2 regions of the Pengzhenrongella sp. genome follow, and region 2 is predicted to be linked to the other one. Evidence: predicted binding sites of a transcription regulator. Region 2 holds the regulator's gene; the other holds the start of a gene.
The links. Region 2 encodes Rex, which represses fermentation and respiration genes when NADH is low (regulators of the CRP and FNR family bind a similar motif). Its sites were predicted from a motif close to CTTGTGAANNNNTTCACAAG; they were not measured.
Positions count from the first base shown of each region.

Region 1: VIM26_RS00040 (geranylgeranyl reductase family protein) is a predicted target of Rex. The motif match lies at 3,447-3,466, and genes of this name have one in related genera.

Region 1 is NZ_DATCNW010000002.1:1,711-9,715, forward strand. It holds gene VIM26_RS00020 (NADH-quinone oxidoreductase subunit D) at 1-389, opposite strand, end outside; gene VIM26_RS00025 (NADH-quinone oxidoreductase subunit C) at 389-1,129, opposite strand; gene VIM26_RS00030 (NADH-quinone oxidoreductase subunit B family protein) at 1,126-1,680, opposite strand; gene VIM26_RS00035 (NADH-quinone oxidoreductase subunit A) at 1,719-2,081, opposite strand; gene VIM26_RS00040 (geranylgeranyl reductase family protein) at 2,140-3,426, opposite strand; gene VIM26_RS00045 (demethylmenaquinone methyltransferase) at 3,529-4,224, opposite strand; gene VIM26_RS00050 (isochorismate synthase) at 4,657-6,021, shown strand; gene VIM26_RS00055 (trypsin-like peptidase domain-containing protein) at 6,661-8,005, opposite strand, start outside.
Region 2 is NZ_DATCNW010000458.1:503-8,507, forward strand. It holds gene VIM26_RS25715 (alpha-N-arabinofuranosidase) at 164-1,669, shown strand; gene VIM26_RS25720 (HAD-IB family hydrolase) at 1,785-2,597, opposite strand; gene VIM26_RS25725 (glutaredoxin family protein) at 2,633-2,896, shown strand; gene VIM26_RS25730 (redox-sensing transcriptional repressor Rex) at 2,893-3,567, shown strand; gene VIM26_RS25735 (YceI family protein) at 3,674-4,228, opposite strand; gene VIM26_RS25740 (MarR family winged helix-turn-helix transcriptional regulator) at 4,408-4,893, shown strand; gene VIM26_RS25745 (histidine phosphatase family protein) at 4,968-5,606, shown strand; gene VIM26_RS25750 (TlpA disulfide reductase family protein) at 5,603-6,208, shown strand; gene VIM26_RS25755 (cytochrome c biogenesis CcdA family protein) at 6,220-7,131, shown strand; gene resB (cytochrome c biogenesis protein ResB) at 7,131-8,005, shown strand, end outside.

The DNA.
Region 1 (8,005 bases), on a different contig from region 2:
TCGTCCGTGATGCCGAGCAGCTTCTCCACGGCGAGGCAGTAGGCCGCCTCCTGGAAGAGCGGGGCCACGTAGTCCATCCGCGTGCAGTACGTGACGCCCTGGGTCCAGGTGCGGAACTCCATGTTCTTCTCGATACCCGTGTGCAGGTAGCCGATCCCTGCGCGGGCCTCGGTGACGGTCTCGCCGTCGATCTCGAGCATGAGCCGGAGCACGCCGTGGGTCGACGGGTGCTGGGGTCCCATGTTGACGACGATGCGTTCCTCGCCGAGGCGCGCAGCCTCCTCGGCGATGTCCGACCAGTCGCCGCCGGTGGCCTCGAACGTGGGGACGCCGTCGGCGGACGCGTCGTAGATGTGGGGGGTGGCGTGGGGTGTGCTCGTATCAGTCATCAGCTGTAGGACCTCCGCTGGTCCGGCGGTGGGATGGTGGCGCCCTTGTACTCGACGGGAATTCCGCCGAGGGGGTAGTCCTTACGCTGTGGGTGACCCGGCCAGTCGTCGGGCATCTCGATGCGGGCCAGGGCGGGGTGGCCGTCGAACACGATCCCGAAGAAGTCCCAGGTCTCGCGCTCGTGCCAGTCGTTCGCGGGGTAGACCGCGACGGTGGAGGGCAGGTGCGGGTCGCCGTCGGGCACCGCGACCTCCAGGCGCAGGCTGCGCGAGTGGGTGACCGAGGTCAGGTGGTAGACGGCGTGCAGCTCGCGGCCCGTCTCGTGCGGGTAGTGCACGCCGGACACGCCCAGGCTCAGCTCGAACCGCAGGTCCTGGTCGTCGCGCAGCGCCTGGCACACCGGCACGAGGTTCGCTCCGGCGATGAACAGCGTCAGCTCACCGCGGTCGACGACGACCTTCTCGACGGCGTCCGCGAACGGGATGCCCTTCTCGCCGAGGACCTCGGCGAGCACGTCGACGCAGCCGTCGAACCAGCCGCCGTAGGGGCGCTCGCTCTGTCCGGGCATCGTGATCTCGCGGACCAGGCCGCCGTAGCCGGACGTGTCGCCGGCACCCTCGGCGCCAAACATGCCCTTGCGGACGTCGACGACCTCCAGGCGGGGGCGGTCGCCCGCGGGCGGGCCGTGCTGTTGCTGGGCGAGCTCGGTCGCCTTGCGGGTCGCGTCGTCGTCGCTCACGGGAGGAGGCCCTTCAGGTGCGAGGTCGGGGTGGCCTCGAGCGCAGCGGCCTCGGCGACGCGCGCAGCCTCGTGGCGGTTCACGCCGAGCGGGGCGGTCTGGATCTGGTCGTGCAGCGCGAGGATCGCGTTGATCAGCATCTCCGGGCGCGGCGGACAGCCCGGCAGGTAGATGTCGACCGGCACGATGTGGTCGACGCCCTGCACGATCGCGTAGTTGTTGAACATGCCGCCCGAGGACGCGCAGACGCCCATCGAGAGCACCCACTTGGGCTCCGGCATCTGGTCGTAGACCTGGCGGACCACGGGGGCCATCTTCTGGCTGACGCGACCGGCGACGATCATCAGGTCGGCCTGGCGCGGCGAGGCGCGGAAGACCTCCATGCCGAAGCGGGACAGGTCGTAGCGGGGCCCGCCGGTCGCCATCATCTCGATCGCACAACATGCCAGGCCGAACGTGACCGGCCACAGCGAACCCTTGCGGAAGTACCCCGCGAGGTTCTCCACCGTGGTCAGCAAGAAGCCGGACGGCGCTGCCTCTTCGATACCCATCTATGCCTGCCCTCCAACGATGTCTTCCACGGCTGCGGTCACTCCCACTCGAATCCTCCGCGGCGCCATTCGTACACGAACGGCACCGTGATCATCACGAGGAACACCAGCATCGCCACGAGTCCGTACATCGCGAGCTCGGTGAAGTTCACGGCCCACGGGTAGAGGAACACGACCTCGATGTCGAAGATGATGAACGTCATCGCGACCAGGTAGTACTTGATCGGGAACCGGCCGCCGCCGATGGCGTGCGGCGTGGGCTCGATGCCGCACTCGTACGCCTCGAGCTTGGCGCGGTTGTAGCGCTTGGGGCCGATGATCATGCTCGTCGCGACCCCGCCGAGGGCCATCACTGCCGCGACGGCCATCATCACCAAGATGGGGACGTAGGGATTCGTCATCGTGGGCCTCTCCTGCGGGGACGGTGGGTCGATGTGCTGGTCGTGCTCGTGCTCGTGCTCATGCGGCCGGCGCCAATCTGCTCAGGCCCGAGATGACCCGGTCCACCATGTCGCCGCCCCGCGGTTCGTAGCAGTCCGAGAGCAGCTTGAGCGTGAAGCGCATGAGCAACGGCCGGGACAGCCCGTACTTGGTGCAGATCCGCATGATCTGCGGGTGCTCGATGAGCTTCACGAAGTAGCGACCGAGCGTGTAGTACCCGCCCAGGTCCTCGCGCATGATGCGCGGGTAGGTCTCCAGCGCCCGCTCGCGCGCCGAGTCCGTGGTCCGGGCCTTGGCCTGCACGATGGCGTCCGCGGCGACCCGGCCGGCCTGCATCGCGTAGGCGATGCCCTCGCCGTTGAACGGGCTGACCATGCCACCGGAGTCCCCGACGAGCATCAGCCCGCGGGTGTACAGCGGGGTGCGGTTGAAGCCCATCGGCAGCGCCGCGCCGCGGACCGGCCCGATCTGGTTCTCGGGAGTGAACTCCCACTCCTTGGGGGCGTTCGCCATCCACTTCGCGAACAGGTCCTTGTAGTCCACCTTGGTCGCCGCGGCGGTCGAGCTCACGCTGCCCAGGCCCACGTTCGCGGTGCCGTCGCCGAGGGCGAAGATCCAGCCGTACCCGGGCATCAGGTTCGACTTGTGCGGCTCACCGTCCCAGAGCTCGAGGTGGCTCTCCATCATCGGGTCCTGGTGCCGCGGGGTCGTGAAGTACGTGCGCACGGCCACCCCCATGGGGCGGTCCATCCGCTTCTCGAGCCCGAGCGCGAGCGGCAGGCGCGCCGAGACGCCGTCGGCCGCGATGACGACGGGGGCGCGGTAGGTGATCTCGTCGCCGCTGCGGCGGCCGTTGTCGTCGACGGGGCGAGCGGTGACGCCCACGACCCGGCCGGTGCGCTCGTCGAGCACCGGCCCGGTGACGTTCGTTCGTTCGAGCAGCTTGGCGCCGGCGGATCGGGCATGCTCGACCAGGGCGTGGTCCAGGCTCATCCGGGTCTTCGCGAGGCCGTACGCGGGGTAGCTCGACAGCTCGGGCCACGGCAACTCCAGGCGGTGCCCGCCGCCGATGACGCGCAGGCCGGCGTTGCGGATCCAGCCGTCCTCCTCGCGGATCGGCAGGCCCATGGCGACCATCTCGCGCGTCGCGCGCGGGGTCAGTCCGTCGCCGCAGACCTTGTCGCGGGGGAACGAGGCCTTCTCCAGCAGGAGCACGGTCAGGCCGGCGCAGGCGCAGTAATAGGCGGCCGTGGAACCGGCAGGGCCGGCTCCTACGACGATGACATCCGCGTCATCGGTGCCCATCTGACTCACTGTCCCGCCCTCTTGTGAAGAAGTTCACGTACGCCAGCGCACCACTGTAAGCCAGGCGCGAGGGACTTTCTGCCCAGAGCGATATTTCCCGCTCTAGAGCGGCCGAGTCCCCCTGTGCAGCGCGACGATACCGCCGGACAGGTTGCGGTAGGCGACGTCCCGCCAGCCCGCCGCGCGCAGCAGGTGGCCGAGCGCGCGCTGGTCGGGCCAGGACCGGATCGACTCGGACAGGTACGCGTACGCGTCCGTCTCCTTGGACACCGCGCGCGCGATCACCGGCAGCGCCCGCATCAGATAGTTCTCGTAGACCGTCCGGAACGGCGCGAGCGTCGCGTGCGAGAACTCGCACACCACGAGCCGCCCGCCCGGGCGCGTGACGCGCAGCATCTCGCGCAGCGCGGCGTCGGTGTCGACGACGTTGCGCAGGCCGAACGAGATCGTCACGGCGTCGAACGACTCGTCGGCGAACGGCAGCCTGGTGGCGTCGCCCGCGACGAACCCGAGGTCCGGCCGGCGCCGCTTGCCGACCGCGAGCATCCCGTAGGAGAAGTCGCACGGCACGACGTCGACCCCGGCGTCCGCGAGCGGCACGCTCGAGGTGCCCGTGCCGGCCGCGAGGTCCAGCACCCGGTCGCCGGCTTGGACGCCCAGCGCGCGGATGGTCGCCGCGCGCCAGCGCCGATCCTGACCGAGGGACATCACATCGTTCGTGAGGTCGTAGCGGGAGGCGATGCCGTCGAACATCTCGGCGACCTCGTGGGGCTGCTTGTCCAGGCTTGCACGCGACATGCGCCCATCGTCTCAGGTCCGACAGCCTCAAAACCCCCCCCTCGCCCGATGTACGTCCCCGGTGTGCCATTCCCGGCCCCCTCGCCAATCGCCCACGTCAGGTGCACGGGTCGGGTGGCGGCGGGGGCGCACACGGGGCGAGGGCGAGGGTCGTCGTCGGGGACAGGGGTGAGCGCGCGCTGGTTGCGGTGCTGGTTGCAGCGAAAGTGCGCTCGGGCGCACATCGGCTGCAACCAGCGAGACAACGAGGCGGGTCGGCGGCGGGAGGGCGGGATTGCGACGGGGGCGACGTCGGGCGGGGCTGCGACGGGGCTACGTCGGGCACGGGGTGCGACGGGGCGGGCAGGTCGGGGCAAACGACGGGGCGCGCGGGTCGTCGTCGGGCAGGGGCTGCGGGAGAAGGTTGGCGGGGGCGGTCTTAGGGTTGGGGGGATGACCACTTCGTCCAGCCCGGCCGCCGGCGCCGTCCCGCAGCCCCTCGTGGTGCGGACGGTGCGGATCGACGATCCCGGCGCCCTGCTCGATCTGCTGCCGCGCGACGCGGCGCTCGCCTGGGTGCGCCGCGGGGACGGCATCGTGGGCTGGGGCGAGGTGCTCCGAGTGCCGGTCACCGGCCCGGACCGGTTCGCCGACGCCGAGCGCGCATGGCACGAGGTGCTCTCCCACGCCGTCGTGCGCGACGAGGTGCACCTGCCCGGCACGGGCGCGGTCGCGTTCGGGTCGTTCGCGTTCGACGAGGACTCCCCCGCCGGCGGGGTCGTGGTGGTGCCCGAGGTCGTCGTCGGGCGCCGCGGCGGGACCAGCTGGCTGACCACGATCGAGACCGGCGCGCGGATCGGGGCCGCACCCTCACTCGCCGCCGTGGCACGCGGCCGCACGCCTGTGACCTCGCCGGGAGCAGTCACGTTCGCCGACGGCGCGGTCAGTGCGGACGGCTGGCTGCACGTCGTCGCGCGCGCCGTGGCCGCGATCCGTGCGGGCGAGGTCGACAAGGTCGTGCTCGCGCGCGACGTGGTCGCCCGGACCGATCACCCGCTCGACCCGCGCTGGGTGCTGGACCGGCTCGCGGACGGCTACCCGTCGTGCTGGACGTTCAGCGTCGACGGCATGCTCGGCGCGACCCCCGAGCTGCTCGTGCGCAGCGAGAAGGGCCTGGTCACCTCGCGGGTGCTCGCCGGGACCATCCGCCGCACCGGCGACGACGACGCCGACCTGGCCCGCGCGGCGATCCTCGCGCATTCCTCGAAGGACCTCGAGGAGCACGAGTACGCAGTGTCCTCGGTGGCCGACGCGCTCGCGCCGTTCTGCTCCTCGACCAACGTGCCCGACGTGCCGTTCGTCCTGCACCTGCCGAACGTGCTGCACCTGGCGAGCGACGTGACGGGGGTTCTGGCAGCCGCGGACCCCGGTCACGCGGGTGGCCTTGGTCACACGGGCGGGCTCGCGGGCTCCAGCGGGCCCGGCCACTCGGGCGCGCCGTCGAGCCTCGCGCTCGCGGCGGCACTGCACCCAACGGCCGCCGTCTGCGGCACGCCGACCCAGGCCGCGCGCGAGCTGATCGGCCGGATCGAAGGCATGGAACGGGCCCGCTACGCCGGTCCAGTCGGCTGGTTCGGGGCCGACGGCGACGGCGAGTGGGGCATCGCGCTGCGCTCCGCCGAGATGGACCCCGACGACCCCCGACGCATCCGGCTGTTCGCCGGCTGCGGCGTCGTCGCGGCATCGAATCCGGCGGCCGAGCTCGCGGAGTCCGAGGCGAAGCTCATCCCCATGCGCAGCGCCCTAGCCTCAGACTGACCGGGCCGGCACACGCGCAAATCCCCGCGCGGCCGCCCCTCGCCCACCAGCCTCCCGCCTGGCTACTCCCAAGTCGCGATCCTGGACGCCGAATTCGTCAATTTGATGCGAGCTCGTCGGTTTCGACCGGCGAACTCACGGATAGATGACGAACTCGTGGGTGGCTGACCGACTCGCGGGCCGAGCTGGTCGCCGGCTCGCCGGCCGACCGGCTCGCCGGTAGCCGGTGAGCTCAACGCCGGGGTCAGCCCGTCAGTCTCGTCAGTGAGCGGGCTCAGTGCATCTCTCAGTGCAGCCAGAGTGCAGTGAATGAGTCGTTTTGGTGCACTTTCGCTGCACAGAGCGCTGCACTGACGTCGAGCGGCAGGCCGAGCAGCGGGTCGGCGAGCGGGGTTTGAGAGCGCTCGAACTCGGAGGTCTACGTCGAACTCGGACACGACAGTGTGCGAGTTCAACCTCAGACTCCGAGTTCGACCTCGACCTCAACCTCAACCTCCATGTTCGGCGGCAGGGTGCGCCGTCGACCTCAACCTCCATGTTCGGCGGCGGGGTCCGGGCGGTTGCACGGCCGAGCGGTGACGTCCTGGGGGACGTCACCGCTCGGGGTTGGGGGATTCGGAGCGCGGGGCCTCGGTCCTCCTAGCCGTTGTTGCCCTGGCCGAACGGGTTCTGGCCGCCCTGGCCCTGGCCGGTGCCGCCGTTCGATCCGCTGCCCGAGCTATCGGCCGTGGCTGCCTTCGCGGCGAGCGTGACGTTGATGTCGAGCGCCTTGCCGCTGCGCACCACGGTCAGCTTGGCCGTGGACTTCGCGGCGAGCTCGCGGACGTAGGCGGTCAGGGACTCCGCTCCCGCGACGGGCTTGGAGTTGATCGCCACGACGACGTCGCCGGTCTTGATCCCGGCGTCGGCGGCCGGTGAGCCGGAGGAGACCTCCTTGACGTCGGCGCCCTGGCGGGTGACACCGTCGGCGGTCGCCTTGCCGTCGGTGAGCGACACCCCGAGGAACGCGTGCTCGGCCGTGCCGGTCTTGACGAGCTGGGCGGCGATGTTCCGGGCCAGGTTGATGGGGATGGCGAAGCCGAGCCCGATCGAACCGGACGTGCCGCTGCTGCCCGAGAGCGTCGCGATCGACGACGTGATGCCGAGCACGCGGCCCTTCGCGTCGAACAGCGGGCCGCCGCTGTTGCCGGGGTTGATCGCGGCGTCGATCTGGATCGCGTTCGTCACGACGACGTCATTGCCCGTCTCGGCCGACGCGGAGACCGGCCGATCGACGGCGGACACGATGCCTGTGGTGACCGTGTTCGCAAGCCCGAGCGGGTTGCCCACGGCCATCACGGGCTCGCCGACGACGGCGGAGTCCGAGGCGCCGAGCGCGGCCGGGGACAGGTCCTTCGGCCCGTTGGTGAGCTTCACCACGGCGAGGTCCGACGTCGGGTCGGTGCCGACGATCTTCGCCTTGTACAGCCGCCCATCGCTGAGGGTGACCTGGACGGAGTCCGCACCGGAGACGACGTGGTTGTTGGTGAGGATGTGCCCGGCCTTGTCGATGATGACGCCCGAGCCTTCCGCGCCGCCGTTCGTCGTCGTGACCTGGATGGCGACGACCGAGGACGAGACCGCAGACGCGACCTTCTCCCAGTCGGGGCTGTCGGAGCTCGAGCCGGACACCGGCGCGGTGTCAGGGGTGGTCGTGCCGAGGGTCGAGAGCGAGGCGGGCGTGGCGTTCTTGGAGTTGTTGTTGTCGAAGGCGCCCGTGAACCCCGCCGTGGCGAACGAGGCAATCAGCGCGGCGGCCGCCGCGGCACCGACCACGCTCACCCAGAGCCGCTGTGGGCGCACCTTCGTGGTGCCCGACGGCGCGGCGGAGGTCGCGGGGTCGACGGGGTAGCCGGCCGGCGGGTAAGGGGGCTGCGGGTAACCGGCCTGCGGGAACCCAGCCTGTTGGTAGCCCGCCTGCGGGTAGCCCGCCTGCGGGTAGCCC
Region 2 (8,005 bases):
GGTGACCCGGATGTGTCAGCCGCTGCGCGCCCCAGGGAACGCGCTCGCGCTGACGCGTCGGGGGGAGGGGCGGGTGTCGTGGGGTCGGCAGGGGGTTGACGGGGGATCGGTCGTCCGGGATCGTGGCGTAGTACAACGATGTACATCCAGGAGGACACCCCGCATGCTGACCGCTTCCCTCACCCTTGATCCCGCGTTCACGGTCGCGCCGGTGCGACGACGGACGTTCGGGTCGTTCATCGAGCACCTCGGGCGCTGCGTGTACACGGGGATCCACGACCCGGGACACCCGACTGCCGACGCAGACGGTTTCCGAGGCGACGTCGTCGACCTCACCCGCGAGCTGGGCGTCTCGACCGTGCGCTACCCCGGCGGGAACTTCGTCTCCGGCTACCGCTGGGAGGACGGCGTCGGGCCGGTGGCGAAGCGCCCGGCGCGCCTGGACCTGGCCTGGCACAGCACCGAGCCGAACACGGTCGGGGTGGACGAGTTCATCACGTGGTGCCGCGCGGCCGACGTCGAGCCGATGATCGCGGTCAACCTCGGCACGCGGGGGGTCCAGGAGGCCCTCGACCTGCTCGAGTACTGCAACGTCGCCTCCGGGACGCACTTCTCCGACCTGCGGCGCGCCAACGGGTCGCAGGCCCCGCACAACGTGCGCATGTGGTGCCTGGGTAACGAGATGGACGGCCCCTGGCAGACGGGCCACAAGACCGCGACCGAGTACGCGCGGCTCGCGACCGAGACCGCGCGTGCGATGCGGATGATCGACCCGGACCTCGAGCTCGTCGTGTGCGGCAGCTCCGGCTCGGGGATGCCGACGTTCGGCACCTGGGAGGCGACCGTGCTCGCGGAGGCCTACGAGCAGGTCGACCTCATCTCGGCGCACGCCTACTACCACGAGGAGGACGGCGACCTCGCGAGCTTCCTCGGCTCGGCGATCGACATGGACCGGTTCATCGAGGACGTCGTCGCGACGGCGGACGCGGTGCGCGCGGCCAAGAAGCTCACCAAGCGCATCCACATCTCGTTCGACGAGTGGAACGTCTGGTACACCGGTGCCGCCGCCTCCGTCCTGCCGACCGACGGCTCTTGGCCGGTCGCGCCGGCGCTGCTCGAGGACCACTACAACGTGGCCGACGCCGTCGTCGTCGGGAACCTGTTGATCTCGCTGCTGCGGCACTCCGACCGGGTGCGGTCGGCGAGCCTCGCCCAGCTGGTGAACGTCATCGCGCCGATCATGACCGAGCCGGGCGGGCGCATCTGGCGCCAGACGACGTTCCATCCGTTCGCGCTCACCTCGAGGTGGGCCGTGGGGGACGTGCTCCGGGTCGAGCTCGCCAGCCCCGCGACGCAGACCGCGAAATTCGGCAGCACCCCGCTCGTGGACGCCGTCGCGACGCGTGATCCGAAGACCGGGGCGGTCGCCGTGTTCGCCGTGAACCGTTCGCTCACCGAGTCGCTCGTGCTCGACGTCGACCTGCGGGCGCTCGGCGCGATCGAGCTCGAGGAGTGCCTGACGCTCGCGAACCCCGACCCGCACGCGCACGCCTCCGTCGACGACGAGACCACGCTGGTCCCGAGGGAGAACACCGACGTCAAGCGCGAGGGCGACCGCCTCCGCGTCGAGCTCCCCCCGGTCTCCTGGACCATGCTCCGCCTCTCCTGACCCCGCCGGTCCCCCCGAAGCGCCCGCCGAGGTAGTACCGCCCACGCGAGATAGAGCCCTGCACGGCTCTACCTCGGCGCGGGGGTACTACCTCGGCGGGTCGGGCGGGCTCGGCTCAGCCGCGAAAGGAGCGGCCGATCGAGCGCAGGACCAGGCCGACCACCCAGGCCAGGCCCGCCCAGCTGGCGGCGTTGATGCCCTTCTTCGCGGCCCGGCGCCGGCCGCGGAACTCCCGCACCGGCCAGCCGGCAACCTGGGCGTGCCTGCGCAGGCGCGGATCGGGGTTGATCGCGCACGGGTGGCCGACGGTGGACAGGATCGGCACGTCGTTCGCGGAGTCACCGTAGGCGTAGGAGGCGTTCAGGTCGATGCCCTCGCGTTCCGCCAGCTCGCGGACCGCGCTCGCCTTGGCCTCGCCGTGCACCAGGGCGCCCACGAGCCGGCCGGTGTAGAACCCGTCCTTGTGCTCGGCGACCGTGCCGAGGCACCCCGTCGCGCCCAGTCGGCGCGCGATGAGGTTGCCGATCTCGACCGGTGTCGCGGTCACCAGCCAGACCTCGCGGCCGGCCGCGAGGTGGTCGTCGAGCAGCTGGCGCGTGCCGGGATAGATCCGCAGCTCGAGGACCTGGTCGTAGACCTCCTCGCCGATGGCGACCACCTCGGCGACCGAGTGTCCCTTCATGATGCTCAGCGCGCGGGACCGGATCTCGTCGATCTGGTCCTTGTTCTCACCGAGCAGCTGGTAGCGCATGTTGTGCGCGAACGCCCGCACGAGGTCGCGGTAGCGGAAGAACCCGCGCCGATGCAGGCCCATCGCGAGATGGAACGCGCTTGCCCCGCGGATGATCGTGTTGTCCACGTCGAAGAAGGCGGCCGTCGTCCTCGCGGGTACGGGGGTGCCGGCTTCGGCAGTCGATAGCTCGGGCACTGCTCCACTCTATCGACGGCGCCTAGTGTTGGCTCATGACTGACGACGCGGCGCGGGTTGTTCTGTACGGCCGCAGCGGCTGCCACCTGTGTGACGAGGCGCGCCTGGTCGTCGCTGACGCGGCGGCCACGGCGGGGGCGGGCTGGATCGAGATCGACGTCGACGCGGCCGACGACGGCGGTGTGCTCGAGCGCGAGTACGGCGAGCAGGTGCCGGTCGTCCTGGTCGACGGGATCCAGCGCGGGTTCTGGCGCATCGACCCCGACCGGCTGGCCACGGCCCTGCGGACCCCGCGATGAGCGCGGTCGTGCGGCCCGCCGCCGACGGGTCGGTCGCGCGGCGGGTGCCGCCCGCAACGGTCGGGCGCCTACCCGGATACCTGCGGGCCCTGGCGGTGCTCGCGGCCGACGGCGTCGGCACGGTCTCCTCGCGCACGCTCGCGGCCGCCGCCGGCGTCGGCTCGGCCCAGCTGCGCAAGGACCTGTCCTGCCTGGGCTCGCACGGCACCCGCGGGGTGGGCTACGACGTCGAGCACCTGAGCCGGCGGCTGACGGTCGTGCTCGGGCTGACGAGCCGGCGCGGCGTCGTGATCGTCGGGATCGGGCACCTGGGCCATGCGCTGGCCAACTACTCGGGCCTCGCCGGACGCGACTTCGCCGTCGTCGGCCTGGTCGACGCCGATCCGCGGGTGGTCGGCACGACCGTCGCCGGCCTGGAGGTGCAGCCCGCCGAGCGGCTCGCGCAGGTCATCGCCGAGGGCGCCGCGACGATCGCGGTGATCTCGACGCCGGCCGAGGTCGCGCAGGACGTGTGCGACGCCGTGATCGCGGCCGGGGTGAGCGGGATCCTGAACTTCGCCCCGCGCGCGCTGCGGGTGCCGCCCGAGGTGGACCTGCGCTCGGTCGACCTCGGTTCGGAGCTGCAGATCCTGGCGTTCCATGACCGCAGAAAGTCCGAGCTCACCGGCTGACCCGCCGCCAAACACAGCAACGTCCGAGCGTTGACGTCCTATAGGACGTCAACGCTCGGACGTTGCGGGTGAATCTGCGGGTCGTGCGGGTGGTTCAGGGGCGAGCTCAGGCCGCCTTGATGGCCGAGATCTCGAGGTTGATCTTGACCTTGTCGCCGACCATGACGCCGCCGGCCTCGAGCGCCGCGTTCCAGGTCAGGCCGAAGTCCTTGCGCGAGATCTCCGTGTTGGCGGAGAAGCCGGCGCGGAGATTGCCGTAGACGTCCGTCGCGGTGCCGTTGAACTCGACGTTCAGGGCGACCGGGCGGGTCACGCCGTGGATCGTGAGGTCGCCGGTGACGACGCCCTCGGCACCGGAGCCCTCGACCGACGTGGACGCGAAGGTCCAGACCGGGAAGTTCTCGACGTCGAAGAAGTCGGCGCCCTGGAGGTGCCCGTCGCGACCGGCGTCGCGCGTGTTGATCGACGTGGCGTCGAGCGTGGCGGTGACGGCCGAGGCGGTGAGGTTCTCCCCGACCGTGATGGTGCCCTCGGTGATGCCGACGAAGCCGCGGACCTTGGAGATGCCGGCGTGGCGGACCGTGAAGCCGGCCTCGCTGTGCGACGGGTCAGCGGCCCAGGTGCCGGCGACGAGCTCGGTGGGAAGCGTGGTGACGGTCATGTGGATCTCCTTGAATCGGTTCGGCGCGTGTCGTGGATCCGGGGCGAACCCTGCTGATGCCTGAACACGCAAGTTCTTGTTAGTTGATATTTCTACTATAGTGAGGAGCAGAACGCAAGCCCGACGGGTGCTAGAACAGGATCTGTCGGTTCGAGACGAGTCCAGAGCAGGTACCCCAGATGTCGACGCAGTCCGTCACCACCCCTCGTTGGCTCTCCGCCGAGCAGCAGCGGCACTGGCGCGCCTACGTCGAGGGCGCCGCGCTCCTCAGCGAGGCCCTCGGTCGCCAGCTCGAGCGGGACGCCGATCTCGCGTCGACCGAGTACGAGCTGCTCGTGCGGCTCTCCGAGGCCCCGGATCGCACACTACGGATGTCGCTGATCGCCGCCGAACTCGCGCACTCGCGCAGCCGGATCACGCACACGATCCACCGGATGGAGGCGCGCGGCTTCGTCGAGCGCTTCGCGTGCGAGGCCGACGGCCGCGGCGTGAACTGCCGGATGACCGACGCCGGCCTCGCCTGGCTCGTGCAGGCCGCCCCCGGCCACGTCGAGGCTGTCCGCGCCGCCGTGGTGGACGTGCTCACCGACGACCAGCTCCGCGCGCTCGGGGACGCGATGGGTGCGGTGCGCGACGGGCTGCGTGCGCCGCAGAAGGCCAGGTAACACCGGTCCATCTCACACCGGCGCGCCCCGTCGGGCTGGCCTGAGCACTCAGCCACGTTTGCGACACTGTGCGCATGGCCCAGACCACTATTCATCTCCTGCGGCACGGCGAGGTCCACAACCCGGCGGGCGTGCTGTACGGACGGCTGCCCGGCTACGGGCTGTCGGACCTCGGCCGCGCCATGGCCGACCGCGTCGCGCGGCATGTCGCGGACCGCGACATCACGGTGCTCGTCGCCTCGCCGCTGCAGCGTGCCCAAGAGACTGCGGCGCCCATCGCGGCCGCCCTCGGGCTCGAGATCAAGCCCGACGAGCGGCTGCTCGAGGCCGAGAACCAGTTCGAGGGGCTGACCTTCGGAGTCGGCGACGGTTCCCTGAAGCACCCCAAGCTCTGGCCGCTGCTGCGCAACCCGTTCCGCCCGTCCTGGGGCGAGCCGTACCGCCAGCAGGCGGACCGGGTGCTCGCGGCGGTCGGCGCCGCTCGCGACCTCGCGAGCGGGCACGAGGCGCTGCTGGTCAGCCACCAGCTGCCGATCTGGGTGACCCGGCTCGCGCTGTCCGAGCGCCGGCTGTGGCACGACCCGCGGCACCGGGAGTGCTCGCTCGCGTCGCTCACCTCCCTGCACTTCGACGACGAGCGGCTCACCGGGATCCACTACACCGAGCCCGCCGCCGACCTGCTCCCGGGTGCTTCCGCGGTGGCCGGGGCGTGACTGGGATCGCCAGGCGAGTGCTCGCCGGGCTGGCCGTGGCGTCCCTCGCCCTCCTCGCGGGCTGCGCGGGCGGGACGAACGGCAGCAACGACACCGTCGACCAGGGGTACCAGTCGGGTGACGGCAGCACGAAGACCTGGCCCGCGAACGACCGCGGCGACCCGGTCGCGCTGGACGGCACCGACTACGAGGGCAAGGTCGTCGACCTCGCCGGCTCACGTGGCGGCGTCGTCGTGCTCAACACCTGGTACGCGGCCTGCCCGCCGTGCCGCAAGGAGGCCCCCGACCTGGTGGCGCTCGCAACCGGCTACGCAGGCAAGGGCGTGCGCTTCGTCGGCATCAACGGCACGGACGCAGCCGGTGCCGCGCAGGCGTTCGAGCGGACCTTCAAGGTGCCGTACCCCACGATCGAGGACGCCGACGGCCGCGCGATCGCGGCCCTGCAGGGCGCGGTGCCCGTGCAGGCCGTGCCGACGACGGTCGTGCTCGACCGCGACGGCCGGGTCGCCGCCCGCATCCTCGGCCTCGCCGACCGCTCCACGCTGCGGGCGCTGGTCGACGACGTGCTCGCGGAGCCGATGCCGACGAGCCCCGGGTCGTGAGCGCCGTGTCCATGGGGGTCCTCGGCGACCTCGGGAGCACCTTCGGGACGGCCGCGTTCTCCGGCTCGATGCTGCTGGCGGTCCCGGTCGCGCTGGTCGCCGGCCTGGTCTCGTTCGCGTCGCCGTGCGTGCTGCCGCTCGTGCCCGGGTACCTCGGCTACCTCGGCGGGATGAGCGGTGCCGTGGTGGGTCAGCCGTACGCCCGGTCGGGTGGCGCCCGGACGGGTAGCGCAAGCTCGGGTGACGCACGGTCGCAGACCGGTCGCGCCGGAGCGAGGAGCCCCGGCGTCGCGAGTTCGCGCAGCTCTCGCGGGACGCGCGGCGCCGGTCGGACGGGCGCCGCCGGCCGCAGCCGGCTGCTGCTCGGCGTCGCGCTGTTCATCGCCGGGTTCACCGTCGTGTTCGTCTCGCTGGGCACCCTGGCCGGCTCGCTCGGCGCCGAGCTCGGGCGCTTCGGGGGCCCGATCAGCCGTGTGCTCGGCGTCGTCGTGATCCTGATGGGCATCGCGTTCGCCGGCTTCATCCCGTTCCTCCAGCAGGACCGGCGCCTGCACGCGAGCCCGACCGCCGGGCTGTGGGGCGCGCCCGTGCTCGGCATCGTGTTCGGGCTCGGCTGGGCGCCGTGCATCGGCCCGACCCTCGCGGCGGTCATCGCCCTGTCGCTCGACGGCGGCTCAGCCGCGCGCGGCGCGCTGCTGTCGGTCGCGTACTGCATGGGCCTCGGCCTGCCGTTCCTGCTCATCGCGCTCGGGTTCCAGCGCAGCGCGCGGGTGCTCGCGTTCGTGCGCCGGCACCGGCTCGGCATCTCACGGCTCGGAGGCGCAATGCTGATCGTGATCGGACTGGCTCTGGTGAGCGGCCTGTGGGGTACCTGGACGCAGTCGTTGCAGGGCCTCATCGGCGGCTTCGAGCCGGTGGTCTGATGAGCTCCTACCGCCCCGAGGGCATCGACGACTCCTTCAGCCACGCGCCCACGCCCGAGAGCGAGGCGCCGGTCCTGCCCAAGCTCGGCTTCGTGGGCACGCTGCGCTTCGTGTGGCGCCAGCTCATGAGCATGCGCGTCGCGCTCATGCTGCTGATGCTGCTCGCGGTGGCCGCCGTGCCCGGGTCCGTGCTGCCGCAGCGGCCCGTCGACCCCGCGAAGGTCGCCGCCTACCTGTCCGACCACCCGAGCACCGGCGTCTGGCTCGACCGGATCGGCGCGTTCGACGTCTACTCCTCCGTGTGGTTCTCGGCGATCTACCTGCTGCTGTTCGTGTCGCTGGTCGGCTGCATCGTGCCGCGCACCCGCGCGCACCTGAGCGCCGTCTGGGCCCGCCCGCCGCGCACCCCGCGCCGGTTCGACCGGTTCCCGGCGCGCGCCGCCGCGACGACGCCGGCCGGCCCGCGCGCCGTCGTCGACGCGGCCGCGCTCGCGCTACGCGGTCGTTGGCGCTGGCTGCCGCGGTTCCGGGTCGACGTGCGCGAGGAGAAGCCGCCCGTCGGCGACGGCGAGGGGACCTGGACCGCCGCCGCCGAGCGCGGGTACGTGCGCGAGACGGGCAACCTCGTGTTCCACCTCGCGCTGCTCGGCCTGCTCGTCACGGTCGGCGCCGGCCAGTTCTTGCACTACCGGGGTCAGGCGATCGTCGTGCAGGACCGCGGCTTCGCGAACGCCGTCGTCGACTACAACACCTTCGAGAGCGGCACCGGCTTCGACCCCGCGAGCCTGACCCCGTTCACTCTCACCCTCGACAAGTTCGCGGCGCGGTTCGACCCCGAGTCCCTCGCCGCGCGGTACTTCCGCGCCGACGTCAC